Regions from separate parts of the Paenibacillus sp. J31R34 genome, predicted to be linked through region 2. Evidence: riboswitches for the same ligand, from Rfam matches in the RefSeq annotation. Region 2 holds a riboswitch; each other region holds the start of a gene.
The links. Region 2 has a riboswitch for cobalamin ahead of AC50YG_RS28330 (ABC transporter substrate-binding protein). Riboswitches for the same ligand answer to the same signal wherever they lie in the genome.
Positions count from the first base shown of each region.

Region 1: it holds a riboswitch for cobalamin, as region 2 does, so the genes downstream of both, AC50YG_RS09870 (ABC transporter substrate-binding protein) here and AC50YG_RS28330 (ABC transporter substrate-binding protein) in region 2, are expected to answer to the same signal.
Region 3: it holds a riboswitch for cobalamin, as region 2 does, so the genes downstream of both, cobJ (precorrin-3B C(17)-methyltransferase) here and AC50YG_RS28330 (ABC transporter substrate-binding protein) in region 2, are expected to answer to the same signal.
Region 4: it holds a riboswitch for cobalamin, as region 2 does, so the genes downstream of both, metE (5-methyltetrahydropteroyltriglutamate--homocysteine S-methyltransferase) here and AC50YG_RS28330 (ABC transporter substrate-binding protein) in region 2, are expected to answer to the same signal.

Region 1 covers NZ_JBXENU010000003.1:104,642-111,957, reverse strand. Annotated here, with positions in the region: gene AC50YG_RS09870 (ABC transporter substrate-binding protein) at 1-960, opposite strand, end outside; cobalamin riboswitch at 1,129-1,326, opposite strand; gene AC50YG_RS09865 (NADH-dependent flavin oxidoreductase) at 1,456-2,574, shown strand; gene AC50YG_RS09860 (ArsR/SmtB family transcription factor) at 2,836-3,147, shown strand; gene AC50YG_RS09855 (NADH:flavin oxidoreductase) at 3,234-4,337, shown strand; gene AC50YG_RS09850 (nucleotidyltransferase family protein) at 4,676-5,416, opposite strand; gene AC50YG_RS09845 (GHMP family kinase ATP-binding protein) at 5,444-6,628, opposite strand; gene AC50YG_RS09840 (hypothetical protein) at 6,680-7,316, opposite strand, start outside.
Region 2 covers NZ_JBXENU010000014.1:52,413-59,728, reverse strand. Annotated here, with positions in the region: gene AC50YG_RS28330 (ABC transporter substrate-binding protein) at 1-1,234, opposite strand, end outside; cobalamin riboswitch at 1,518-1,787, opposite strand; gene AC50YG_RS28325 (hypothetical protein) at 2,062-3,093, shown strand; gene AC50YG_RS28320 (ABC transporter substrate-binding protein) at 3,172-4,167, opposite strand; gene AC50YG_RS28315 (helix-turn-helix domain-containing protein) at 4,284-5,453, opposite strand; gene AC50YG_RS28310 (LysM peptidoglycan-binding domain-containing protein) at 5,748-7,316, opposite strand, start outside.
Region 3 covers NZ_JBXENU010000001.1:1,332,471-1,339,786, forward strand. Annotated here, with positions in the region: gene cbiE (precorrin-6y C5,15-methyltransferase (decarboxylating) subunit CbiE) at 1-428, opposite strand, end outside; gene AC50YG_RS05395 (cobalt-precorrin-5B (C(1))-methyltransferase) at 502-1,593, opposite strand; gene AC50YG_RS05400 (precorrin-8X methylmutase) at 1,599-2,249, opposite strand; gene cobK (precorrin-6A reductase) at 2,290-3,057, opposite strand; gene AC50YG_RS05410 (sirohydrochlorin chelatase) at 3,061-4,152, opposite strand; gene cobJ (precorrin-3B C(17)-methyltransferase) at 4,177-6,018, opposite strand; cobalamin riboswitch at 6,184-6,333, opposite strand; gene AC50YG_RS05420 (hypothetical protein) at 6,567-6,836, opposite strand; gene AC50YG_RS05425 (DUF6376 family protein) at 6,861-7,268, opposite strand.
Region 4 covers NZ_JBXENU010000005.1:403,925-411,240, forward strand. Annotated here, with positions in the region: gene cbiQ (cobalt ECF transporter T component CbiQ) at 1-30, shown strand, start outside; gene AC50YG_RS16760 (energy-coupling factor ABC transporter ATP-binding protein) at 17-886, shown strand; cobalamin riboswitch at 1,041-1,233, shown strand; gene metE (5-methyltetrahydropteroyltriglutamate--homocysteine S-methyltransferase) at 1,505-3,793, shown strand; gene AC50YG_RS16770 (hypothetical protein) at 3,842-3,973, shown strand; gene AC50YG_RS16775 (response regulator transcription factor) at 4,002-4,733, opposite strand; gene AC50YG_RS16780 (ABC transporter ATP-binding protein) at 4,999-5,751, shown strand; gene AC50YG_RS16785 (ABC transporter permease) at 5,744-6,490, shown strand; gene AC50YG_RS16790 (AraC family transcriptional regulator) at 6,530-7,316, shown strand, end outside.

The sequences.
Region 1 (7,316 bases), on a different contig from region 2:
ACGCATTTTCACATCATTGAAGGGCGCTTTGGCACCGTTCGGATGCAGATAGTGAGAAATCGTCGATTTTGCCGTCGAAACAGCAAAGCGGTCATCCTTCAGCAGCTCCTCGGCAAGGGCAGGAGGAATAGCTCCCAAATCCATGACGCCCAAAATCTCGCCAGATTTCAGGGCAGCCAGCCTTGTATCAGGATCCGGTATGACGCGGACGCGGATTTTTTGAGCTTTTGCTTTTTCGCCATAATAGCCGTCGTAAGCTTCTAGTAGAGAAAATTGATCCTTCTCATGCTGCACAAGCTTGAAAGGCCCTGTCCCTTGCGGCAGGCCGTTGAAATCGCCGTTGTCGTCAAAATTATTCGGGCTGTACATCGGACTTGAGAAGTTGATCATTGAATACAGCAGCGTCGGCTGCGGATTTTCGAAAACAAGCTTAATCGTGCTATCATCAACCTTCACGACTTCCTGAAGGCTTGGGTATGAATTGTTGATGTCGAGCGTATAGAACGGCGAGCTTTTCGGGCTCACCTGCTTGTAACGGGCAAAATTTGCAAGCGCCGCGTCCGCGTTGAATGGCGCACCATCGTGGAACGTCACGCCTTTGCGCAGCATGAAGGTCCATTCCTTGCCATCAGCGGACATTTCCCACGCTTCCGCCAGCTTTGGAGCAGGCTTTCCATCCTCAGAAGCAGCAATTAGCGGCTCCCATACGTATAGAATAGTGCTCGTGTAATAAGCATCTTGTGGTCCTGGTGCTAAATCCCGCGGCGCAGCCAGCACGATTTCTTCAGAAGCAGCATCCGCAGCGGCGGAAGGAGCAGCAGACTGCTGCGACAGCCCATTATTGCTGCTCGGTTCATTGGAGCCATTGGCACCACTGCAGCCCATCAGCGCCAGCAGCAAGCAGAGGCTGAATAAAACACCCATTCTTTTTTTATTTCTTGCCGTTTGTGTACGTTTCATCTTCTCTATTTCCTCTCCCTCTAGTAAAATCATCTTCCTGTAAAAATCCGCAAAAAAAAGACAGCTCTGCCTCCAGTCATAGGAAGGATAGAGCTGCCTGTTATTGTTATTTTCCATCATAGCAAATAAGCATGCGCGCTAACACTTCCCTATTCTCCGTAGGTTACAGCAGTGTTGTCAGAACAGGCAGGTCTCCTGGCTACCGGAAATAATGCTGCAAGCTGCCTTCCCATTCTCGCTAAGCGAGATCAGTGGCCTTGTAGCTTCAGCTAATCCGTAACAGTGGCGGGACCGCGTCGGTTTTGCACCGAACTTCCCTTTTAAGCTCCAGCCGCAGCTGTCGCACCTTATTCCCACAATTTTTCAGTTGTTTGCAAATCTGGTTGATTATATACCAGCCCTTTCATTTAAGCAACCTTTCCACTCCGCTTTCCTTTGTTTATTTTCTGATATAAAATAAAGTAGATAGCATTTCGTAACTGGAGGGAACGACTGATGAAACCACAATTTCAGCCTTTATTTGAACCATTCACTTTCACGAATGGCATGTCTGTACATAATCGTATTGTAATGGCGCCAATGACAACCTGCTCGTCCAATCCGGACGGTACAGTGCCTGATGAGGAGCTCGCCTACTACAGCCGTCGCAGTGCGGGGCCCGGCATCGTCGTTACAGCATGCGTCTACGTAAGCCGCAACGGCAAAGGCTTCCCGGGCGAATTTGGCGCGGATACCGACGAAATGATCCCAAGCCTCAAGCGTCTGGCTGATGCGATTAAAAGCCGCGGCGCGAAGGCGATTTTGCAAATTTTTCATGGCGGAAGATCCTGCTTTCCTGGCCTAGTGCCGAATGATGATTTGGTGAGCGCCAGCAGCATTGCCCAGCAAGAAGGCGGTATTGTACCACGCGAGCTAACCGAGGATGAAATCAAAGCGATTATCGCCGACTTTGGCGAAGCGACCCGCCGAGCAATTGAGGCTGGTTTTGACGGCGTAGAAATTCACGGTGCCAACGGCTATCTGCTGCAGCAATTCTACTCCCCTGCTTCCAATGTACGTACCGACGATTGGGGCGGCTCGCTCCATAAACGGATGGCTTTCCCGCTCTACGTCGTTGAAGCCGTTCAGAAAGCCGCAGCTATAGCGCCACAGCCATTTCTGGTGGGCTATCGCTTCTCGCCTGAGGAGCCTGAAGAGGAAGGCTTGACAATGGAGCATTCGTACCATCTGGTTAACGCTCTAATCGAGCAGAAGCTGGATTATTTGCATGTGTCGCTTAATGATTTCTGGTCGAAGCCGCGCAGAGGTGAACAGGATTCGCAAAGCCGCATGGCCTGGTTCGTCGAAAAATACAGCGAGCACATTCCATTCATCGGAGTTGGCGGCATCACAACTGCCGAAGAGGCTCTGCAAGCGAAAAACTCCGGCGTGCCGTTCATCGCCCTAGGCCGCGAGCTCATTATCGACCCGGATTGGACGGAGAAAATCAAGCAAGGTAACGAGCAGGATATTGTGACTACGCTGTCCAAGCAGGATCAGGAGCGTCTTGTCATCCCGAATGGCTTGTGGGGAGCCATTACGCATGCGCCAGGCTGGTTTCCGATAACGGAATAATTGCAAAGTCCACCCTATCGATCACAAATAGGCACAAGGTGAAACGGGCCGCGCCGTCCTTTGGCGGCGCGGCCCGTTTCAACCCGAGAAATATAGGAAAGGATCGCGTTACGATATCTTTTCCTATATTTATAATAATGGCTCCGGCTCATCTTTCATGAGTTGGAGCCATTCTTTTTCTCGCTCAACTGGCTGCCTGCTCCTTTCTGTTTTACAAAATAACAATTTGACATTTCTATAAAAGTAGATATACTAATCCTCATGGATACTTTATCAATACTTAAAGCTGTGTCTAACGAGAAACGGTACCATATTTTAAAATGGCTGAAAACACCTGAGGAGCATTTCGGGCCTCAATGCCATCTAACCGATGCTTGTCAGTTTGCTGGAGGCGTCTGCGTTGGTTCGTTTGCTGAAAAATCGGGCCTTGCGCAATCCGTTATATCCGGCTATTTAGTGAAAATGCATAAAGCAGGCTTGCTGGAGTCGAAGCGGATCGGACAGCACACTTATTACAGACGCAATGAAGCTAACATTCGGCTTTTCAAAGAAATGATTCAGGATGAGCTATAACCTTGCTTATGCCTGTTCATTTCATGCTTTTATATCTATTTTTATAGAATTATAGATTTTCCATTCGATTAGGAGGTATTTTATTCATGAGTTCCATTCAATCGTTGTTCAAGCCATTCTCTGCTGGTCCACTTTCCCTGCCTAACCGTGTCGTAATGGCACCTATGACCCGCGGTTTTTCTCCAAATGGCGTTCCTGGTGAAGATGTTGTCGCCTACTATAGACGCCGCGCCGAAAATGGCGTTGGCTTAATTGTGACAGAGGGCACGCTGATTAACCATCCGGCTGCCACCGATAATCCAAACATTCCTAACTTTCATGGCGAAGCGGCATTAAATGGCTGGGCGAAGGTCGTCGAGGCTGTTCATGCAGCTGGCGGCAAAATCGTTCCACAGATTTGGCATGTTGGCACAACGCGCAAGGTTGGCTCCCATCCGAACCCAGAAGCACTGCCGATCGGCCCTTCCGGTATTACTGCAGAGGGCGATGTCGTTAATGAGCCTTTGACCGAAGCCGAAATTAAAGACCTTGTTGCAGCTTACGCACAAGCAGCAGCCGATGCGAAACGAATTGGCTTTGACGGCATTGAGCTCCATGGCGCGCACGGCTATTTGATCGACCAATTTTTCTGGGAGAAAACGAATAAACGGACGGATCGTTACGGTGGCGATATGCTGTCGAGAACACGTTTTGCGGTCGAGATTATTGAAGCTTGCCGCCAAGCTGTGGGACCTGATTTCCCGATTATTATTCGCCTCTCGCAGTGGAAATCGTCCGAGTACACAGCTAAGCTTGCGAGCACTCCTGAGGAATTGGGACAGTTTCTTGCTCCGCTTGTAGAAGCTGGCGTAGATATTTTCCACTGCTCGACCCGCCGCTTCTGGGAGCCGGAATTTGAAGGCTCGGAGCTCAACTTTGCAGGCTGGACGAAAAAGCTTACCGGCAAACCAACGATTACCGTTGGCTCCGTAGGCTTGGACGGCGACTTCATGAGCCTCTTTACCGAAGGCAAAGGCGCAGAAAACGCTAATGTGGATGATCTTGCTTCACGCCTGGATACGGGCGAATTTGATCTTGTAGCTGTTGGCCGCGCCCTGCTCGTCGATCCTGCGTGGGCAGATAAAGTCCAAGGCGGAAGACAGGATGAATTAATTCCGTTTACGCCTGCTGCTCTGCAGACCCTTCATTAAGAATCGATTATTCGCAACATAATAAATCCCCAGCTCCTCCTTTTTCACGGATTGGAGGAGCTGGGGATTTTAATGTTTCTACTTCCATAAAGATGGACTTGCCGGACACAGCAGCCGCTATTTCTACTGAATCACGGGTTATGGCATAGGCCCCGGACACAGGAGCCGCTATTGTCCCGCCAATAGCCATTTTAACGGGAAGATGAAGGTCATAACGGATCTCCTGTCCGCCAACGGCCTGAAATCGATTCAAAAGTCAAAATAGCGGAACCTCAGTCCTCCAAATAGAAGTGGCAGTGCGACTCCCGCTTGCATACACACCCCAGCCATTTTACCAATTAACTCTGCTTTGCGAATAGCTCCCTCGCCTCGTGATAGCTCTCCAATGTCCCAATATCAAAGCGCTTCCCTTCAAACTTGTAGGCGTGAACCTCCTTATGCTGGATCAGCCAAGGAACAAAGTTGCCCGGTGCGTCAGGGTTATTGCCCTCTGCCAAATACTGCTTGATTAAAGGGAGTGTTGACTGCTGGTAAATATAAAAGGGAGGACAGGCCAACCTGGATTTAGGCTGTGCCGGCTTTTCCTCAAAATCTATGACTCTACCCTTAGCATCGATTTGGATAACACCTGTGCGCCTAAGAAAATCGATGTCCTCTATCTCGTGGGCTGCAATCGTATCCGTACTCGCCCTTTGATAGAAACGAATCATTTCGGCTAGTTCAAAATCAAACAAATTGTCGCCAGCCATGACCAGAAGCTCATCGCCGAGCTTTTCCTGTTCCAAGACAAACTGCAAGTCGGCAATAGCCCCTAAGCGGTTCTCATTGCTTGTCGTCCGATCATCAATGACTTTAATCGGCTTGAAATAATCTGATTGGCTCGCCCAGTCTACAAAGTGGCTATAAAAACGGGCATTGGTCACAATAAAAATCTCGTCAATCAAGCTAACCCTTTCGATTTTCTCCATAATATGGTCCATGATCGCTTTCCCTCCAACCTCCAGAAGAGGTTTTGGAAAGTCCTTTGTCAAAGGATAGAGGCGAGTTGCATAACCCGCTGCTAAAATAATTGCCTTCATTCGTATTTCCCTCGCTTCTAACCCCAGTTATATGATTCGCGCGCCATCATCGGTTTTGCTAAAGCACACTTGATACAAATCCTTATACGCCGGATGCTGCTTTGGATATTGTGCATCAATGGCGGCTTTGATTTGCTCCTTATACGCCGGGTCCACCAGACCAATACAGCAGCCTCTGTAGCCCGCTCCGCTGAACCTGGCTCCATATACGCCTTGTGTATGCTTAAGGATATGGAAAATGCTGATCAGCTCTGGACAGCCACATTCATAATTATGAATGGAGCTTTCCCCCGATTCAAGCATCAGGCTGCCGAATTTTTGCAGGTCCCCCTGCTTCCACGCCTCGGCGCCTTGCTTAACCCGTTCATTTTCGGTAAAAAAATGCTCCGCCCTCTTCTGAAATCTGCCTTGCAAGCCTGACTTATACTCTTGGTAAACCTCATACTCGATATCTCGGAGCTGGGTGCCTTTCAGGTTTTTCATAGGCAAGCCAGCCATCTCGTGCAAAAGCCATGCGGCCACCTTGCATTCATCTACACGGTTGTTATAATCGGTCCCAATCAATGCCTTGCTCACACCAGAATAAACAATCACGACTTCAAATTCCGGCATCGCTTGCGGTCTTTTGATCAGCTCATAGCTTTTGGTTTTGGTATCCATCACGGTCAAATAGCCTTCACGGCTTAAAATATTGATTGACTGATCCAGTATGCCATTATTCAGCCCGATAAAATGGTTCTCTACCCAGTGGCTGTAGTTAATGAGCTCAAGCTGCGGGAGTTTAATCCCGTTCACATCGCAAAGAGCCAGAAGATAGGCGGTCGTTACCGCTGCCGAAGAGCTCAAGCCGCCAATAGGATGCTTGCCTCTAACTAAGGCATAAATACCGTGCTTTAATATATGGTTCTTTCTTAGGGCCATAACGGCCCCTCTTAAATAATTGCCCCAAAATCCCGGCACCATCGCCGGAACCTGTTCCAGATGAAAATACTCCTCGTCGGGGAAATCCAAGCTTTGAACCCTTATATACTCCTCTTCGTTCTGAACATAAACCATATCCACAGAAATATCCAGCGTCATTCCGGCTACCATTCCAGCTTGATGATCAACATGGGCCCCGAAGGGACAAAAACGAAGCGGCGATTTAATCGTTTTAACCGTATGCTGCAATTGAGGATATTTGAGCTTTAACCGTTGTTCCAAATGCTCCATTTCGTACACCCCTCTTTTTGTGAAGGCAACGTATGTCATACATAGGGGCAATCAGCCCTTTTTCAGCCTTTTTAGAAGCAGTGCCCTTTTCTCTGGCGAAAGGTTGTCCAAAGCGGAGGGACGATCTTTACCGGAGCTTTGCTCCAGTGCAGCCTCCGAGGCGGTTTCCAGAAACATCGCTGAAAGTGCTTTCCCAACCACAGCAATAGGAATATCCGTCAAATACTTTTCCTTATACGCTTTCAAATGCGGCTGGTTAACTCGCTGCTCTACCGTTCGCAATCCTCTGGTCGACTTCATGTGTGCGATGGTTATATCCGCCGTCAATTCAGTACCCGTGTAGGACACCAGATCCTCCTTGATCGCATAGACCTGATAGCCGCCCTTATTGATTAAGCGTGATAATGCCGGGCTTTCCTTATGATTTTCCGTCCCATAATACATTTCCTCTCGCCATTCCCGTATAAAAGAAGGGGCTTTCTCGATGGAATTAATCACAAAGAAGGACGCGATATATTCACAAAAGGCTTCCTGCTCTTCACGGCGGCAGGCGACAAAATCAGCATTTTCCGGTATCAAGCGGGTAAAATCAGAAAGGAACAGGCAATCTGAATCGATCATGACGGTAGGCAGTGAATCCTTTTCAATGACCTGCAGCAAAAAAGCGGTTTTCGAGTATACATTTTTG
Region 2 (7,316 bases):
CCAGCTCAGCATCAATATTTTCAACCTTGCGTATTTTCACGGTAATGCCTTCATTAAGCAGTTGGTTCTGAATAACCTCTGCCATTACGGACAGCTCTGGGCGGTGCGGGAACGTAAGGAGCGTCGCCTCGAATGGCTTGCCTTCCTTCTCCCACATGCCAGCCGCATTTTTCTGCCAGCCGCCAGCGGTCAGCAATTGCTCCGTCGTTTCTCCTGCTGCTTGCTCCGCTACTTTGCCAAATGGCAAAATTTCCGGGAACGGGCTTTTCGCTTTCGTGCCATAGCCACGCATTACCGATTCAATAATTGCCTCGCGCGGAATGGCTTGATCTACAACCTCGCGGTTTGCTTTTTCTTTAAACAAAGCAGAATTCATATTAAATAATACCATATGTGTACGAACCGATGGTGCAGATAGCACTTCCAGCTTGCTGTCCTTCTCTACCAGCTCAATGCTGTCAATCGGAATGTCCGTTGCAACATCTACTTCGCCAGCTTGCAGCGCCATCAGGCGGGTATTGCCATCGGTTACAAACTTCATTGTCACTTCCTTAAGCTTCGCCGGTTGTCCCCAATAACCATCATAACGCTCAACAACAAGCGATACGTCTTTCGTAAACTGCTTGATTTTGAAAGCTCCCGTCATGGCCGGGTAGCTGCCCGCTTCCTTCATGCTGTCGACATCAAGAATAATCGTGCTTGGATCAGCCAAGCTGGAAATGATAGCCGAGTTCGGCTGTGTTGTTATAATTTTCAGCTCATCCGGTGCAACCACTTCCATATCTTTCACCAGCAGCAAATCCTTCGCCAGATGGCTATTTTCAATGGAACGAAGCAGCGAAGCCTTCACGCTTTCTGCATCCATCTTTTTGCCGTCGTGAAACGTTACGTTGTTCTCCAGCTTGAGCGTCCACGTGTTAGCATCCTCCTGCTTCCACTCCTTCGCAAGCCAAGCGGCCGGCTGCAGCTGCTCATTCAATTTAATAAGCGTTTCCCCTGCGCCAGAGCGCATAACGTCCCAGCTGTCATCGCCATGCGGATCAACGCCTGCTGGGTTCCAGGTGTACGCCATTGTCAGTGTTTTATTTGCGGCAGAAGCATTGTTTTCCCCGGCAGCATTGGTGCCCTTCCCTGCGTTTGAGTCAGCATTCGTGCTGCATCCTGCAAGCACCAGCATCAGGCAAACGATCATCATTCCAAGTGACAAGCTAAATGGCTTCTTCGTGTTGTTCATTTTTCTTTTGTCTCCCCTTCTAGTAAGCGTAAACGGCCGAAAGCCGTCCTGTGGCGGCAAAGCTACCGTTTCGCGTAGAAATATAGAGAAAGGATAGAAAAATCATATCCTTTCCTATATTTTAAAAAAAGCATCCCCGACCCTTAAGAAAGCAGTCAGAAATGCTTTTATGATAAATAACTAAACCTTATCTGCGTCTGCTCGTCATGGAGCAGCAAATAATCGTTAGACATTTTGCAATAAATGGGCATAACCAACCACCTCCCTAAGCACCGTAGGTCAAACAGTGATGTTAAAACAGGCAGGTCTCCTGACTTGGGGCCTCCCTCTCTTCCCTTCCCGGCTAGGGCGAGCATCTGCAATTCGTCCTGCGACGAAAAGAAGCTCATCAGCCAGTGGTTCATTTGTGAGGGGAGCGCAGCTTAATGAGTTGATTAGCTGCTGCCCTATACAGTGGCGGGTCCGTGTCGGCCTTTAACCGAACTTCCCTTTTAAGCGAACTAAGGCCTATATGTCCTTGCCTTCGTGCCGCACCTATTTTCATACAATTATGAAGTTTTGCAGGCTAATCAGCCTATCTTGTCCGTAATCCACTCTTAATCTTAGGGAGGAAGTGCTGATCTGTCAACATTTTGATTTAGATAAGCTTTAGTTCCATCATAATGCACACGCCCCAGTGTCTTAAACAAGCTAAATGAAAGGTTTTTCAATATAAAACTTTCATATTTTTTCCAGTAATGATATATTGAAAATACTTCACGCATGATGAGCTTATTTATTAAGTTAGTCCAATAGATACTCTATCAAATAGAAAAGGAATGATCACATTGCCGGTGAAAATCCTTCCAGTCGAAGTAAAACAAATTATTGATTCCTATTGGTTTTACAGTGATTTTTATTCGATTATATCTCGCGTAGATTCGAAAAAAATGTGGTTTATGAATAATTATATTAATTTATTCGATATTCCCGATCCAAACCAATTATATACCTTTTTCTACAATGGTTATTATAGAGATAAAATGGTTGAGTTTTATGACTGCCCTTTTATTGATTTTCAGCGGATAGCGATAGACAGGCGAAGCTCGACTATTTTGAATAATGACCTGCTTGATTTTATTAAAGCATCGATTGACGGCGGCTACTATGTGATCGTTATGATCGACCGTTTTTATATAAAAGAATATGAAATTTCTGCGAAATCCCCACATGAAGTCATGATAAATGGGTATGATGATGCCAATAAAAAGCTATATTTTTGTGACAATAATGCCAATGGAAAATACTCAACGAATATCACCTGTGATTACGAGGCTTTTAGCAGAGCGTTTCATTTATTGGAAATCGAAGCCCATGATTTTAAACAGCATCTTTATTTATTGAAGCCTCTCGAAAATAACGACTATGCTTTTTCTCTAAAATACGTGAAAAATACGATGAAAGCCTATCTCTTATCTAGGGCACATACGGATGAATATTACAACGAAGCTACAGGCACACCCGGGCTAACCTTCGGCATTAATGTATACGACAAGGCCTCCGATTATTTAAAATATTTGGCTCAAGAGGAGGTTGTATTTGATATTAGATCGTTTCACCTGCTTTACGACCATAAGAAATGTATGACTATGCGATTAGACTACATGATTAATAACAAGCATTTGATTGATGATAATCAAATTTTGAACAGATGGAGAAAGCTGGAGGCGGCTGTGCATGCTGTAAGAAATTCCATTTTAAAATATTGGCTTACTCGAAGCTCGGACGCTTTGTACAAGCAAATGGAGCAATTGCATAAATTAAAGGAGACGGAAATGGGTTTGCTGCAGGAGGTTGTGGACCAGTTGAAGGATGGTTAATAGAAGCCATACCGTTTATGGTGACTGCATGGCTTCTCTTGACGCTTTAGGCAAAGTGAATGGTGAGCATGGACGAGTTTACTTTTTTCCACCAGAAGCTAGCAAGTCAGCCACTTCTTTCATCGTTTCTCTAATTGTAATACTGTCTGCCAGATAATATTTGTCTTGGTCGAGTAGATGTACCTTTCCATTCTTGACTGCCGGCAATCCTTGCCATAAGCCTGATTTCTGAAGCTCATTGTAGTCTTCCTCATCCTCTACAATGAGCAGTAGATGATCCCCTACATACTCTGGAAGCAGCTCCTGCGAGACGACAACCGCATTTTTCCAACGATCCATATTCATTTCTGCCTGAACCTTATCTACTGCTTTGGCTTGTAAGGCTGTCCTCACGACATACCCACCAAAGTTAGTACTCAAATAAATTCGCAGTCCGCCTTCCTCGATAAGAAGAATAGAAACCGATTCATCTCCAATGGCTTGCTTCACCTTCGCTCGCGAAACATCCCTCTCTTCCTCGTAATCTTTAATCCAACCACTCGCTAATGACTTCTTTCCCAATACATCCGCTACTTTAGGAAAAACATCATAAATTGGATCGCTGAACTTAATGTACACAATCGGAGATACTTTTTCTAATTTATCCATAATATCAGGATAAATTTCCGGATAGACAGAACTAAAAATCATTAAATCCGGTGAAAGCTCTACTATTTTCTCAACATTTGGCGGATCACCGATAGAATCAACGCCTGCCAGTGATGGTTTTATGAACGAGTTAAGAAAATCATTATCGCAAACCGCAATCGGCTGAATGCCAACCGTTATGGCCACCGAAGAAAACTCGCATACAGCAACCTTTTGCGGCAAGACTGGAATTTCCACAGCCCTCCCCATATCGTCGGTGAATATTCTTGTCCCCGCAGTCACATCGGCTTGTTCTGCGTTCAGAGCCATGTTGCTTCCTCCGTCCTCCAACGGCTTGTCTGCCATTGAACCACATGCCGCAATAACGAATAAAATGACCAGCATTCCTGCCATGTACAAGCCTCTACTGCTGCTTAACTGTTTCATTTCTTCTTATTCCCCTTCAGTCTTATAATTAATAATGATTATCATAATCGATTATAGGGCTTCCTTCTTAATAATATCCATACACTATCATGATTGCTGATGGATTGTTATGTATCTTATTCATATTCTTCTCCCTCAATTCCTACGCCTAGCAACACAGCCGCTTCTTCCATTTGCGCCATAATGGACAACGGATCATAAGCCAGCCACTGGTGTACATCAACTAGATAAATATTGCCGCTGCGCACGGCGGGGAAGGATGACCATACAGAAGACTCTTGAATGTCGGCCCATACTTGGCGAGTCTCCTCATCAGGCTGCACGACGACGATAAGGTGATCCGCCCTGAAAAAAGGCAGCTCTTCCAGAGTTATGACTGTGGAGTGATAGCTATCATTTATTTCGAATTGCTTCGCAAGCTTATAAGGTGGTGTCAAACCAAGCGAACGGTACAACGAATAGCCCATAATTTGGTTTCCATACATTTGAAGAAATTCAGCCCGAACACGGAAAACCGCAATCGTCTGCCCTTCCATCTTCCTAAACAACCTGTTTCTAAGCTCAAGAGCTCTCTCTTCATAATTCCGCAGCCATTCCTCTACCTGTCGCTCCAAACCTAAAGCACTTCCAATTGCTTTGAATTGAACATATAAAGGGTCTTTTTTGTCATCCACCTCTATAACCTTCGCTCCGCACTGACCACGCTGCAGCCAGGAAGTTGGACCTACAACAATATCGGGCTTTAATTGATCTGTTGCATCAGAGTCATAATAGGGGAATTCATCTATTCCTACATCTAGAGCATCATCAGACCAGTCCGCAAGCAGCCCTCTAAGTCCGACCATGCCTGCGCTGACACCTACAGGACGAATACCAAGCGCTCGTATATGCCCATAGTAGTCAACCGCTACAACACGCAATGGCTTTTCTTGTTTGTACGCTGAAGGTGCGACGCCCGAATTTAACTTAAAGCGGCGGCTAAAATAATAGGGATCGTCGAAGCCAACCATTCGTCCAACCTGTTTGACTGTGATGCCCGGACGCTGCAGCAGCAGCTTGGCTGCCTGTATTCGCAGTTCCGTCAAAAAGTCAACGGGAGATTGTCCCTTATATGTTTTGAATAATCTTGAATAATGCTCTGGATTTAGCCCAGCCATTTGTGCAAGTTGATTCCTCGTCAATCTATCGCCAAAATGCGCTTCCATATACAGAGCCGTTTCCTCAATTCTATCCTTTAACAATCTGTTTGTTCCTGTCGTTTTTTCACCTTTATTCATTGCAACCATGCTAACCTCCAAGTCAACGAAGCTTCTGTCAGTTGTCCAAGTAGAATGCCGCCATTTACAGTGGTTTGAGCTTTCTAATGACTTGATTATAGCATCAACCTCATGAACAGAATTAAATAAATGAAACTAAGCAGAAACGAAAATGACATGCGCTTCTCAACCGTTGTGGTCCGCAAAGAAAATGAAACAAACTGTCTTCGGTTCGATACCGAAGACAGCTTATTGGGCAGCGCTCTTGTTAATTATCTGCCAGTTGTAGACTTGACTAGGAGACAAGGTGCTTTATTACGTTTTTTAACGGCTAATCCAAGGGCTGCTGTTTTGCTTGCTCGTTCTCGAGCGAGGGGCAACGGTGCGAATAACCGCTTTTTTATTGGATTTGCGCTGCGTATTGTTTTTGCCGTTTTTTACATTGATTGTCGTTATTTCTTTTACTTCCTCATCTTCTTCGCGCTTATCCTTGCAGCCGCAATTGCATGGTTTTTGTGTCTCTACTCCAGCGGTTTGCATAGGATAATATCCGTACGGCGGGAACGGAGGAAATGCTGAAACGGGATAGCCGTTGCAGTTGTTGCCAATTGGCGATACCATTCCGCCATAGCCATAGCCTTGCGTGTTCGCTGGCGATACGGCTCCACCATAGCCGTAGCCCTGTGTTTCTGCAGGCGATACCATTCCTCCGTAACCTTGCGTGCTTGCTGGCGATACGGCTCCACCATAGCCGTAGCCTTGTGTTTCTGCAGGCGATACCATTCCGCCATAACCTTGCGTGCTTGCTGGCGATACGGCTCCACCATAGCCGTAGCCCTGCGTTTCTGCAGGCGATACCATTCCGCCATAACCTTGCGTGCTTGCTGGCGATACGGCTCCACCATAGCCGTAGCCCTGCGTTTCTGCAGGCGATACCATTCCGCCGTAACCTTGCGTCTCCGCAGGTGATACCATTCCACCATAGCCGTAGCCTTGCGTTTCTGCTGGCAATACCATTCCGCCGTAACCTTGCGACTCCGCAGGTGATACCATTCCACCATAGCCGTAGCCTTGTGTTTCTGCAGGCGATACCATTCCGCCATAACCGTAACCATGCGTCTCAGTTGGCGACACTTGACCGCCATAACCGTAGCCACCGGCGCCGATACCACCTATCGGATACATGCCTGGAGGACATGGATTATAGCCTCCTCCCTGGCTTGCAGGGCTAACCATAGTTGGCTGCTCCCAATGACCGTAACCGCCTGTTTGGGCAGGTGATACCATCGTAGGCATGCCGTAGCCACCGTATTGCGGCCAAGTAGGAGCAGTTGCAGCGGGAGATACAGTCGTAGTCGGGTAAGTCGATGAGGCTTCTACCGCAGGCGTGCCATACTGCATAAACAAGTCAACGCTTTGCTGATGATGGGAATAAACCGGGTACGTCTTTTTCTCCACTGGCTTCTCAATTGGCAGCGGTTTTGGTTTTGGCTGTGGCGCAGGTGCTGCCTCCGGCAATGTAGGCGTCACAATGGGAGCGGTTGGCGTCTTCGTTATTGGGGCAGTTGGCGTCTTCGCAATAGGAGCGGTTGGCGTTTTTTCGGTTACTGGCGCAGTCGGCGTTTTGCCAGGTATTTGCCCTGTCGGTTTTTTTCCTCCAACCCATTGCTGTACCCCTTGCATGACCGACAGCGGATGCAGGGCATGATGTCCTGCATGACCGCCGGTTCCAGCTGCAGTCATCCCTGCTCCTGTAGTCCCCGCGCCTGTAGTCGGTGTAGTCGTCATATGGCCCGCTTTTGGCACATTAACAATTTCGCCTGTCATAAGCACATTGGGATTTTTAAGTTGAGGATTCGCTTTGATCATATCGGCTAGCGGAACTCCCCATGC
Region 3 (7,316 bases), on a different contig from region 2:
GGATTGTTTTTGTCATCGGTCAGCAGCGCAATCTTCGCTTTGCCGTCGATACGCTGTGCCAGTCCCTTGATGCTCTTGCCGTGAACGCTAGTCAGCAGCGCATCATGCCAGCTTTCGCCCATTCGCGCAAAAGCAAGCTGCACCGAGCTGTGCGCCGGATAAATGTCCAGCTCCACCTTGCCCGCCAAATAACCGCCAATGCCATAAAACAACGGATCGCCGGAAGCGAGCACAACCGTCCGTCTGCTCTCCGCCTGCAGCTGCTTGGCCAAGTCAGTCAAGCCGCCTTTAATGACGATTTTCTCGCCTGCATATTGCGGAAAAAACGCCAAATGGCGCTCGCCGCCAACCAGTACTTCACTCTCTTGAATCCAGCCTTCATAAAGCGACGGCAAGCCTGCCGCTCCATCATCGCCAATGCCGATCATTTTGATTTTGTTCCCCAAGCTCTATCTCCCCCGATCCCTTTGCTGCCAAGCAGCTTGCATGCATTTGAAAACGCTATTGCTCAGCCCTGCCTAACAGCTGGGCTTTCATCGATATAATGACCGTCTCGACTGTCAGCAGTCCGCCCGCTTCCTTCTTGCTATGATAGCAACACAGCTCGCTCATTCGTTCGAAAAAGGCATCAATGCCGCGCTCCTGCATCATATCGCCAACCTGTGAAGCGGTGTTCGCGCCGCGTATTTCTTCCACAAGTCCTTCGGGAACAGCTGCATATTCCGCTATTTCGGCGAGAAAGCCGAAGTCGACTGGCGCGCTTTTGGAATGCACCATCATGACGCCCTGCGCCACCTTCGAAAACTTGCCCATCATGCCGACAAGCGTTACTTTGCGAATTTGCTTGTTTCGGGCCATTTTCAGCGAGAAGCCGATAAAATCGCCCATCTCGATAAAAGCCTCCTCCGGCAAATCGGGATACAGCTCCATCCCAAACTTTTCCGTACGGCCACCTGTCGATAAAACAAGATGGTCGCAGCCGCTGACGGCTGCGACATTAATCGCTTGCGCGACGCTCGCTTTGTATGCTGCAGTAGAGAACGGCACAACGGTGCCTCTCGTTCCGAGTATGGAAATGCCGCCTAGAATACCAAGGCGACCATTTAACGTTTTGAGCGCGATTCGCTCGCCTTCCGGCACAGAAATGACGACGCTTACGCCTCGCCCCTCCAGCTCGAACGATCGCAGCACCTCTTCGACCGCTTCGTGAATCATGCGGCGCGGCACCGGATTAATGGCGGCTTCGCCAACCGCCACGGGCAGACCGGGCTTCGTTACCCGGCCAACACCAATGCCGCCATCAAGTATAACGCCTTCGCCGTCATGCCATTTGACCTCCGAAAAAATGCTTGCGCCATGCGTAGCATCCGGATCGTCGCCGCCGTCCTTAATCACTTCAGCTTTTGCGGCATCGCCATTCAGCTCACAGCTTACAATGGTGAAAGTGACCCGCTCGCCAATCGGCAGCACAATTTCCGACTCGGTCTGCTGCTCGCGCAAAATCAGCGCAGTCAGCGCCGCTTTCGTCGCAGCTGTTGCACAAGAGCCCGTCGTATAGCCATGGCGAAGCGGCTTATCCTCTTTCTTGTCCACGCTTTTTACACTTGGCGCTCTGCCAGCAGGGAAATCGCGTTAACCGCAGCCACGGCAACCGGGCTCCCGCCCTTTCGTCCGAGATTCGTAATAAACGGAATGTCCAGCTTGGCAAGCTCCTCCTTCGATTCTGCTGCCGATACGAAGCCGACGGGCACACCAACGATAAGGCCGGGTTTGGCTTCGCCATTTTTCACCAGTCTAATTAACTCCAGCAGCGCTGTAGGCGCGTTTCCGATCGCATAAATACCGCCGTCCGCTTCACGAATCGCTTTGCGAATGGAAATAATCGCCCGCGTCGTATTAAGGCGCTTCGCCTCCTCCATCACATCTGCATCCGATATGTATACACGCACGTCGCCGCCAAACTTCTCAATGCGCGGCTTGCTGATTCCTACCTGAACCATTTGCACATCGGCAACTACAGGCTTGCCTGCGAGGATCGCCTTAATGCCTGCCTGTACCGCATCCTTATGGAACATCATGCTGCGTCCCAGCTCAAAATCGGCGGAAGCGTGAATAACGCGCTGTACAACAGAATATTGCTCATCTGTGAACGGGTGCTCCCCTAGCTCCTCGGTAATCATTTCAAAGCTGCGTGCTTCAATTTCCTGCGGCTGTACAGTAAGCGGTTTAAAATCGGTCAAAAAATCCATGTTTTTCGCTCAGCTCCTTCAATTATGATGCAACGTGTATTTAACTCAACATTTCCTTTAATGTATCGCTTATTTCGTCAAAACGCGAAAAAACATGCCCATACGCAAGCTTAGGACGCCCAATAATAATCGTCTCAACACCCATTTCAAGCGCCGCTTCCAGCTTCTCATCCACAGAGCCAACCTTGCCGCTCTCCTTCGTAATCATCAGCGTCACGCCGAATTGCTCATAAAGGGCGCGATTGAGCGCTTTGGAAAATGGACCCTGCATGGCAACGATATGCTTTTGCGGCAGTCCAAGCGCATCGCATTTCTCCATATTGTCGAGACGCGGCAGCATGCGGGCGATCAGCGTCACGTTAGGCAAGCCTAGCAGGCGCTCGGTAAAAACCTGCAGCGTTTTGCTGCCGGTCGTCAGCATTACGACGCCGCCTTTGGCAGCCGCCATTTCGGCTGCTTCGGCGTAATCATCCGCATACTGGATTAGCGGCTGTCCGTCAAAGGTCAGGCTCTCGCGCTCATAGCGAATATAAGGCACCGATGCTTGCTCGGCCGCCGCCATCGCATTGCGATGCGCCTCCTCAGCAAAGGGATGGCTGGCATCAACGACAGCCTTTACCTGATTTTCCTTCAGGTAAGCTGCCATTTCGTCTGCGGTTAGCCGTCCCACTCGCACGTCAAGTCCGGCCTCCTTCAAGCTGCCTGCCGCACTGTCGGTCACGACCGAAGTCAGCACGCTATAGCCCTGTGCCTTAATTTGTACGGCGAGCTCCCTCGCATCGCTCGTTCCACATAGCATAAAAATCATGGCCTAACCCTCCCCGACAAGCGTTGCTGCCTTGGACGGATCATTTTTCTGCGGGGCATCTTCCTTGGCATTAGCAGCAGGCTCGCCAATTTCAAGGTGCTCGTGGTCGTGGTGATCATGGTCGTGATCATGGTGCTCATGGTTATGCTCATGCGTATGGCCCTCATGATGATGCTCGTGATCATGCGCATGGTGTTCATGATTATGGTCATGATGATCATGCCCGTGATCGTGATCATGATGGTGATGGTCATGGTGGTCATGATCATGATCATGGTGGTGGTGATGGTCATGATCTTTCATCGCCTGCAGGCGGAACTGGCACATATCGCAGTTCATCTTCACTTCGTCCTGCAGCGCTTCTGCGGCGCGATCTTTCAAAATCTCTTTAAGCAGCGGGTGGAAGCCAAAATATTCCGCAAGCACAAATTCCGTTTCCGGATAAGCAGCCGTATATTGCTCCATCGCTGCTTCCATCCGTTTAATTAAAACGCCGGTAAACAGGAAGTACGGCAATATAATAACTTTACGCGCGCCCAGCTTGAGGCAGCGCTCTACACCTTCATCCATCAGAGGCGCCGTTACGCCAATAAAGGCGGTTTCGACCCATTTGACTTTAAGGCGCTCCCAGAACAAACGGGAAATTTTAAATAGCTCACTGTTCGCATCGGCATCGCTGCTGCCCCGACCGACGATCAAAATAGCCGTATCAGCAAGCTCGCTTTCCTCTGCCGCAGCGGCTTCGCCAAGGCGGGAGGTCAAAATTTCCAGCACTTGATCGTGAACGCCAATCGGCCGTCCATAAATAATATTTATAGCTGGATAACGCAGCTTTGCCTCATCAATTGCCGCAGGCATATGAAGCTTTGCATGCCCTGCCGAAAATAACGTAATCGGAATAACGGCGATCCGAGTCGCCCCTTTTGATACGCAAATATCAAAGCCCTGCTTCATCGTCGGCGTGACAAACTCCAGAAAGCACAGCTCTACCAAATCTGCTTTCAGTGTTGACGCTACAGAGGCGACAAACTCGCGCACCTCTTCATTTCCTCTCTCATCCCGGCTTCCGTGCCCTACAAATAAAACCGCATCCATCTTCCTTCATCTCCCTTGCTGTAGCTAGTCTCCGCACAATGCGTCTTCGATATGAAAAACAGGCAGCTCTTGATAGCGATAGCCTTCTATTTGACCCATCCGTTTAAAAAATTTATGAAAGCGCTCATTCGGATGGCCTTCCGATTTATACAGTGCAATAATGCGTTCAATCAGTGGCACGATTTCCTCGGCTGCAATGCCTTCGGCAACCGGCTGCGCCGCATGTGCATTGCGGCCGACGGTTTTGCCGCCGAGGAACAAATCAAATTTGCCACGGCGATACACGATGCCGATATCCTCGTTAACTGCGCCATAACAAGCCATGCCGCAGCCATTGAACCCGACACGCAGCTCCTTCGGCATGGCCATGCCGCCGATCTTCTCTTGCAGTTCATCGGCATATGGAACCGATTCCGCCTTCTCCAGATTGCAAAAATCGCAAGCCTTCAGTTGCAAAACATCACCGATCGGCGCCAGACTGAGGCCATCCGCACGCAGCTTTGCCGTAACGCTTTCTGGATCAGACGTCGGAATCCGCACAAGCAGATGATGATGCGGTGTATATTCAATCGAGCCCTTCTCGCCAACCGCCTGCGCCAGTGCCACCAACTGCTGGGGAGTAAAGTTCTTCGTCGCTACACCCGGGCTTACGGCGAACTCCAAAACCGATTGCTGCGTAAATACAGGCAATCGGCTCGCAGCTTCCACATATGCCGCACTAGGCTCTATACCCTTGCTGCGATCATTAAGCAGTACTGCTTCCATCGCCAAATGAAGTGGCGAGACAGCTGGCATCGCGGCTGACTCCACCTTCGATGAAGCAGCTTTATCAACCGGAGCTGGAGCAGGCTTCACGGGTGCGACTGGAGGTGCTATGGCTACGGCTACGCCGCCGCCTTGCCCATTTTCATTTCTCGGCTGGTCTGGCACCGCCATTTGCGGCTCTTCCCGCTCCACCAAAGAGTCCGCCCTATCATATTCATCCTCAGGATAGTCTCCATCACCTGAGAGCTCCGGCATTCCTGCCGTATGAAGTGCCCACGGCTCATTCTTCTCTTGCAGACGCTGGTGAGGCTTCAAAGGCTGCGCGCCTTCACCCAGCGTATATTTGCGCTGATAGCCACGCGGCGTAATCATCAGCCCATCATAATTAACGGTTGTGGAGTTGCCAATAACGACCGTTGTCAGCATGCCGATATCATGATCAAGCATACGGGCAAGCGTCGTCACGACAATATCCTCACGGTCGCGATACGCGCTTTTCACAATGCCAACCGGCGTATCTGGCGAACGGTATTTGAGCAAAATACGCTGCGTCTCCACGATTTGCCGTGTTCTTCTGCCGCTGCGCGGGTTATAAAGCGCAATGACGAAATCCGCTTGTCCTGCCGCTTCTACTCTGCGCGCTATCAGCTCCCAAGGGGTCAAATGATCGCTTAGGCTGATCGTGCAAGCATCGTGCATAATCGGTGCGCCGAGCAGGGACGCTGTCGAGTTAATGGCGGAAATGCCGGGAATGACTTCAACCTCTACCCCGCCATTACGCTTCCAGCCCTTCTCAATCAGCACCTCATACACGAGTCCTGCCATACCGTACACGCCCGCATCGCCGCTTGATATAACGGCAACCTTCTTGCCGTTCTCCGCCTGGCGCACCGCTTCCTGCGCCCGGCTGACCTCCTCCGTCATCCCTGTCCGCACAATCGCCTGATCGCTGATTAGCTCCCGAATCAAGTCCACATACGTGTTATAGCCGATGACTATATCGCTCTCCTGAATCGCTTCACGGGCGCGTTTCGTAATATGCTCGAAGCTCCCTGGGCCGAATCCGATAATTAACAGCTTGCCGACGCCTGCTTCACTCATTGATGCCCAACTCCTTCTATGTAGCAATTTACAATTTCTATCCAACAAAAAAAGCACCTCTAACGCTATGTGTTAGAAATGCTTGAAAAGACCAATGTCCTTGTTAAACGCAGACAGCGAAGGGCCATCCAATCTCTAACACCTTCCTAATATCCACGTAGGTTTACAGTGTCGTTGAAATAAGCAGGTCTCCTGGCTTTGAAGCGTCAGTCGCTTCATACAGTGGCGGGTCCGCGCCGGTCTCTCACCGACTTCCCTATTAAGTCAACTTGGGCGCCTTGAGCGCCTGCTGACACTTATTCCCTTCCTATTAAATTGTAATCTTAATGATAACATTAGATTGTATGATCGACAAGTGCGTTTATGCCATCAGCCTAGACGTAAATAGAGCCAGCGCAAGCATGGACTGCATGTCCAGGCTTGCGCCAGCTCTATTTTTCAAAATATAAGAATTTATAAGTTTTGCACTTATAAATGGGCTTATATTGCACCCTCGAAACGGCAGCTTTGCCGTCAGAGGACGGCTTCAGCCATATACGCGTAAAGGTTTATTTCTTCTCCAGTGTTTCCCAAGCCGCTTTCACGAGGGAATCAAACAGCTCATCATCCTCTTCCAGCTCATCCTCGACCGCTAAAAGATCTTCTTCCTTGCCCGATTCATTCAGAAAAAATAAACCGTAGCCCCACTCAGTCGCCTTGCGGCTGTGAAGGGCAATTTCGTATTGGTTCGTCTGGCCCTCTACTTCAAAATGAACCTTGCCCACGAAACCAGATTCCTTAGAGTTCGTCATGCTAGCATGCAAAATATTTACTTTCATCTTTCATTCTTCCTCTCTTTACCGTTACGACACCAGCTGCTGAAGTTGATTTACTTGATTTAACAGCTCGTTGATTTTGTTAATCGTATTTGGAATTTCCGTTGCGTCAACCAATGCTTTGCCGTCTTCGATCTGCTTCAGCACCGCATCAATGCTTTCCTGCAGCTTCAAATTATAATCGACCACGGTCTGATGGACATCCTTGGCAAAATCCGGCGCTTGCAGCTCGCCAAACTGCTTGATCGAGTCCTGCACAGCTACCAGCTGCTCCTTATAATCGGCGCGTGCACTCGCATCGTTTACGGCTTGCTCCGCAAGCTGCGTCGCCTGCTCGCTGAAGCTTGTCAGCGTCTGCATGTACGAAGCCGCCCCCGTCACATAGTCGGCCGAGCTCGATACGGAATTGACCGCCTGCTTGGCATCCTCGAACAACGAGCATCCTCCTAATAATAACATTCCAATGATTAAAAGTATGCTTTT
Region 4 (7,316 bases), on a different contig from region 2:
GAGCTATGGCTTCGGTATGGAGGTGAATAAGCTGGCAGGCAACGATCAGACATCAACCATTATGGAAATGAACAGCGTAAGCTATGCATATCCCGGAACGGACAAGGCCGCTTTAAACGGGCTTGAGCTGCGCATTCCAGCAAGCAAGAAGGTAGCGCTGTGCGGGCATAATGGCTCGGGCAAGTCGACACTTTTTTTGCAGCTTATTGGCATTAATCGTCCGCAATCCGGTTATGTCAGCTGGCGCGGCGAGCCGCTTTCTTATAAGCCCAGAGAGCTTGCCAGCTTGAGACGGCGCGTTGGTCTTGTTTTTCAGGACCCGGAGCATCAGCTCATCTTAAATACCGCTTATGAGGATATTTCTTATGGGCTGCGCAATGCGGGGCTTCATGAAGAGGAAATTAACAGGCGTACGGGGCGTATCATCCAGCAGCTGAACTTGCAGGAACTGGCGCATAAGCCGCTGCATCATCTCAGCCTGGGGCAAAAGAAGCGTGTCGCTCTTGCCGGCGTGCTGGCGCTGGAGCCGGAGCTGGTACTGCTTGATGAGCCGGCTGCTTATCTCGATCCGATATCGGAGCAGCGGCTGATGGCTGAGCTGGACCGCATTCATGCGAGCGGCATAACTCCGGTTATGGCCACGCATGACATGAATATGGCCTATGCTTGGGCGGACTGGATTTTTATTATGAATGAGGGCCGCTGTATATTGGAGGGTACGCCGGAGACGGTATTTCGCGAAGGCGAGCGTCTCAGAAGCCTTGGACTCACGCTGCCAATGGTGCTGGAAGCATGGGAGGCTCTGCCGTCCAAGCTGAGGGGAACACAGCCGCCGCCGCGCACGCTCGAACAATTTAAAGCGGCTGTAAAATCTTTTGTTGTATAAAAACACGAAAGTGTGTATAGTTATACATGTTGCTTGAAATAGTAGGAAAGGATATGATTTTTCCATCCTTTCTCTATATTTCTCGGACTGAAACGAGCTGCGCCGCCAAAGGACGCGACAACCGTTTCACCTTGTATAAATAAAGATTGACCAACTAAATAGCGAGGAATAAGGTGCTCTTGCGTAACGTCTTGAGCTTAAAAGGGAAGTCCGGTGCAACACCGGCGCGGTCCCGCCACTGTAACAGCGGAGTTCTGCACAATAAAGCCACTGGCATGATGCCGGGAAGGCGAGCGCAGCGATGATGATGCTGGAGCCAGGAGACCTGCCTTATTCTATACACTGCATTACCTACGGGAGATAGGGAGGTGTTAAAGATGGCAGCCATCGTTTGTTGAAACGAGGGGCGTCTTTACCCACATTTCTGTACAGGGTAGGACGTCCCTTTTTGTATTTAATCGTTTCTGGCTGGCAGCAAATCGGATGTATAGGGAAAGGCCGCCGCGAAGAAATTCGCTCGCAATGCCATAAGTATATATCTGAGTTTGTTGATGAAATAACAAAGAATTATAACTTCCATCCACTAGGGTGAATAATGAAAAACAGGAGGCAATAAAAATGAGTCAAGTAAAAAGCAGCAGTTTGGGATATCCGCGTATCGGTGAAAACAGAGAATGGAAAAAAGCGCTGGAGGCGTTCTGGAGCGGCAAGCTTGCGGAAGCGGATTTCTTGAAGCAGCTGGAGACGATTCGTCTAAACCATCTGCAATTGCAAAAACAGGCCGGAATTGATCTCATTCCGGTAAATGATTTTTCGTATTATGACCATATCCTTGATACAGCGGCTATGTTTGGCGTCGTGCCTGAGCGCTTTGGTTACACAGGCGGCCCTGTATCGGTAACGACCTATTACGCCATGGCGAGAGGCAATAAAACGGCGTCGGCATCCGAGATGACGAAATGGTTCAATACGAACTATCACTACATTGTTCCTGAGCTGAAGGGCATTACGCCGGCTCTGACCGAGAACCGTCCATTGATCGCTTACCGCGAGGCAAAGGAAAAGCTGGGCATCGAAGGCAAACCAGTCATTGTTGGACCTTATACATTCCTCAAGCTTTCTAAAGGTTATGCCGCTTCTGAGCTTGCTACGGTTGCTGCCCAGTATGTGCCGCTGTATGCACAGGTGCTGCGCGAGCTGGAGCAAGAAGGCGTGCAATGGGTACAAATTGACGAGCCTTCGCTCGTAACAGATGTTTCTGATGCAGATTTGGCGCTTGTTCAAAGCATTTATGCACAGCTTCATGAAGCGGCACCTAAGCTCAATTTGCTGCTGCAAACGTATTTCGAATCGGTTCAGCATTTTGCTGCAATCGCGGCTTTGCCTGTACAGGGCTTAGGCCTGGACTTCACAGCCGGCGCTGAAAAGAACCTGCAGCAGCTTGAGTCGATCGGCTTCCCGCAGGATAAAGTTCTGGGTGCAGGTGTAATTGATGGCCGCAACATTTGGCGGGCGGATCTTCAGGAGCGCAAAGCGCTGCTTGCCCGCATTGCTAAAGTCGTGCCAAACGACCGCCTAATTGTAAGCTCCTCTTGCAGCCTGCTGCATGTACCTGTATCGGCGGCTCTTGAAACGGCACTGCCAGCAGAGCTTGCAGGCGCACTGGCGTATGCCAATGAGAAGCTGGAGGAAATTGCCGTTCTTGCAACTGCGCTGAATGAAGGAGAAGCAGCGGTAAAAGAGGCGTTTGATCGCAATGCAGCCGCTTTGGCTGCACTTGCCGCATCGCCGTCCCGTGGCCGTGCAAGCGTTCATGCCGCTGTAGCGAGCATCGATGCACAGCCGTCGGAGCGCAAAGCGGTATTTGCAGAGCGCCAAGTGAGCCAGAAGGAACGCTGGCAGCTGCCTTTCCTGCCGACAACGACAATCGGCAGCTTCCCGCAAACGGCGGAAGTACGCCAAGCAAGGCAGCAATGGCGCCGTGGTGATTTGGGCGAGGAGCAGTACCGCGTATTCATTAAGGAGCAGATTCAGCATTGGATCAAGCTGCAGGAAGAGATTGGCCTTGATGTGCTCGTTCATGGGGAATTTGAGCGTACGGATATGGTTGAGTTTTTTGGAGAGAAGCTGGAAGGCTTTGCTTTCACGAAAAATGGCTGGGTGCAATCCTATGGCTCGCGCTGTGTAAAACCACCAGTCATTTACGGCGATGTGCAGTTCAGCAAGCCGATGACTGTCGAAGAAACCGTTTATGCCCAGTCGCTGACTTCTAAGCCGGTGAAAGGCATGCTGACAGGCCCGATTACGATTTTGAACTGGTCGTTTGTCCGCAGCGATTTGACTCGCGAGCAGGTTGCTTACCAAATCGCACTTGCCCTGGCAGAAGAAGTGAAGGCGCTGGAGGAAGCAGGCATTGAAATGATTCAGGTGGATGAGCCTGCCCTTCGCGAAGGCTTGCCGCTTAAACGTGAAGATTGGGAGCAATATTTGAACTGGGCGGTGCTTTCCTTCCGCTTGTCCACTTCTGACGTTAAGGATACGACGCAAATTCACACGCATATGTGCTATTGTGAATTCCATGACATTATTGATTCCATTCGCGCGCTCGATGCCGATGTTATCTCCATTGAAACATCCCGCAGCCACGGCGAGCTGATTCACAGCTTCGAGGAGCACACGTATGAGCTGGGTATTGGCCTTGGCGTATACGACATTCACAGCCCGCGCGTGCCGGAAGTAGAGGAAATGACATCGATGATCAAACGCGCCCTGAACGTGCTTGAGCCAGAATTGTTCTGGATTAACCCGGACTGCGGACTTAAGACTCGTGGTGTAGATGAGACAGTTGCATCGCTGCGCAATATGATTCAAGCGACGGAACAAGTACGGGAGCAACTGGCTAAGTAATGAAGTAATTGTAATGATCAGGACGATTCGTATCGTTGTTCATAGGGTATGAATATTAAAAAAGCTCCGCTTGCGCTGATTGGCGCATGCGGAGCTTTTGCTTTATTTGAAGCGGGGATGGTCAAAGCCGGGGGAGCGGGGACATGGCAGGCAGGAAAACAGGCCAATATAGACAGGTAATGCAATTCTGCCTGCTGCAGCCGCCCGCCTAAATGGTCTCTGCCGCGGGATTCATCAGGCAATAGCCAATGCCCCATACCGTCTGAATCAAGGAGGCAGATTCGGGGTGGACGCGGTTCAGCTTTTCTCTGATCCGCTTTACATGGGTATCAATCGTCCGGTAATCGCCGAGCGATTGATAGCCCCAAATTCGCCGCATTAAATCCTCGCGGGAAATGGGCTGATTGATGTTGGCTGCCATAAACCTGAGCAGCTCATATTCGCGGAACGTCAGCTTTACCTTGCTGTTTCCGGCAATCACTTGCCTCGAATCATAATCGAACACGAGTCCTGGCAGCGTAAGATCAGGTGTCTGCTTGCGCTGCAAGGCGCGATAAGCAAACTCCGAGGTGCGGCGAATGATCGCCTTAATGCGGTACATCAGCTCGCGCGGGCTGAATGGCTTAACGACATAATCGTCGGAGCCCGCTTGGAAGCCGTCGAGCCGGTCATCCTCTTCGCCACAGGCGGAAAGCATAATGACGGGTGTCGATTTTTTCTTCTTGAGCTCGCGGCAAAATTCAAGCCCGTCCATCCCCGGCATATTGCGGTCCAGCAAAATCATTGAATAATTGTATTGCATCGCCTTAAACAAGCCGTTGATGCCGTCGGAGGCTTCTTCGACGATCCAGCCTTCTTTTTTCAAAAATAACTTGAGCAGCTTGCGGATATGCTCCTCATCATCAACAATCAGAATGCTATATGGTTGCTGAAATGCCATGGCTCAACACCTCATCTTTATGTTTAAATTCATTACTGATAACAATTATCATTATCATTGCATGCGACCCCCATTGTTGTCAACTAAAAAACCTCCGTTTCTTGCCACATTAGCCGAAGGGTAGTCGCGAAAAAGACACAATTGCCTATGAGTGCGGATACAGTACGGCTGCTGCTCCCAATCGTCGTCAGGCTGTCCTCTTTCGAGCAGACGGGGAGCAGAGTATAATGGTGAAATGCAGGTTATGGATGAAGGAGAGAGCTCGGTGGCCCCCTTATTAACATTGGATAACGTATCAAAATATAGAAAACATCCCGAATGGATTTTTGAAGGGATTACAGCACAGGTGCAGGCCGGGGAGCGTATTGCGCTGCTGGGCACATCCGGTCAGGGCAAAAGCACGCTGCTGCGAATCGTGTCGCTGCTTGGTGAGCTGGATGCGGGAACGCTATTGCTGAAAGGACGGACAAGCATCGAGTGGAAGCCCGAGGAGTGGCGGCGCATCGTGTGTTACGTTGCTCAGACGCCGGTCATGCTGCCGGGATCGGTCGAGCACAACTTGCGCACGGTAAGCGAGCTGCAAGGGAAGCCGTTCGATGACGCGCTGGCGAGGCGCTGTATGGAAGGCGTCGGCCTTGGGCATATCGAATGGAGCAAAGAGGCGGAAAGCTTGTCTGGCGGGGAAAAACAAAGGACAGCCCTTGCACGGGCATTAGTGCTCCGTTCCCCGCTGCTGCTGCTGGATGAGACGACTTCATCGCTTGATCCGAAGAGCAAGCGGCAGGTAGAGCAGTTTCTAAGCGAATGGTGCTCGAAGGAAGGCACGGCATTCATCTGGATTACTCATGATCTAGAGCAGGCACGGCAAATAAGCGGGCGTATCTGGTTTATGGCGGAGGGCAGGCTGCTGGAGCAAAGCGCTACGGAAGCTTTTTTCACAAATCCCGGGTCAGAGCAGGCGCGCAGCTTTTTACATAGTCAGCATGCGCCGGAGCAGGGGGAAGACCCGCATGAATAATATTGCGCTCGCCTGCACGCTGGTATTTGTCGCCATTACGACATTTATCTCAATGAAGCAAAAGCTCGGCCTGGAGAAGGAGATTATTACAGGTACGCTTCGCTCCGCTGTGCAGCTGCTGTTTATCGGTTTTTTGCTGCATTTTATTTTTGAGACGAATCATCCGATTTTTATTGTGCTTATTATTATTTCAATGATTACGGTTGCGTCATGGAATGCCGGCTCCCGCGCCATGCCGGTTAAGGGTATCCGGCTGCGCATTGCGCTTACATTGGCAGGCACGGAGGCGGTAACGCTCGCCTTGCTGCTCTCGCTTCGCATTATTGAGGCTGAGCCAAGGTATATCATTCCGGTCAGTGGGATGATTATCGGCAGCTCCATGATCGTATGCGGCCTCTATTTAAACCATATGAAACGGGAGCTTGAAGCGTCGCGGGGAGAGATTGAGACGCTGCTGGCGCTTGGAGCGACGGCGAAGCAGGCGATTCGCCAAGCGGTGCGCCGGGCGGTGCGCTCCAGTCTCATTCCCACGCTGGACGGCATGAAGACGGTCGGACTCGTGCAGCTGCCAGGCATGATGACAGGGATGATCGTCGCCGGGGCAGACCCGATTGAGGCGGTCCGCTATCAAATATTGATCGTATTTGCGATGTCGGCTTCGTCGTCGCTGACGTCAATTGTGCTCAGCATGCTGACGATGCGGCTGTGGTTCGCTAAAGATAACGGCAGGCTGCTGTAAGCAGCTTGGAAGGTGTTTACTTAGAGGAGGGACGATGAAGTGGAAAGAAGGGGTATTTTTCAGGGGCAATTAATGCAGGCCGAGCAGTATCCGCGAGTGGTAGCCTATTATTTTAAGGAATGGAATGGCTTCGAAATGGCTTACCATCAGCATAGCGCTGTTGAAATTATGTATGTCATATCAGGCGATTGCACGGTAGAGCTGCCGAATAAATCCATCCCAATGGAAAAAGGGCATTTCATCGTCATCGACTCGATGGTCGCTCACCGTCTTCACGTTGCGGAGGGCACCGCATGCCGGATGCTCAATGTTGAATTTATTTTTAGCCATACTGGTGTGGGACTTCCTTCCCTTAAACGGCTGGCGGAGACAGATCGTGCGCTTGCGGCGCTGTTCGCCGTGCAGCACGATTATTTGCTGCTTTACGATCCGAGCGATGTGTATCAAATGTTGAAGGCACTCGTGCTGGAGCTGGACGGCAAGCGGCGCGCGGAGCAGCTTCTCACTGCACTTCAACTGACGCAGCTGCTCGTTCAAATTGGCAGGCTTGCACAGGAGGCCTCCAGCCAGTCGCATGATGCATCGGAGTTTTATGTGGGCGAGAGCATCGCTTTTATTCAGCAAAATTATGACCGTGACATTCAGGTCAAGGATATTGCGGCGGCGGTGAGGCTGCACCCGGGGTATTTCCACCGCATATTTAAAGCGGGAACGGGCTGCTCGGTTATGGACTACGTCATGCGCTTTCGGATGGAGAAGGGGCGAATGCTGCTGGAGCAGACCGATATTCCGGTCAGCGATATTTGCCATTATGTCGGCGTGAACA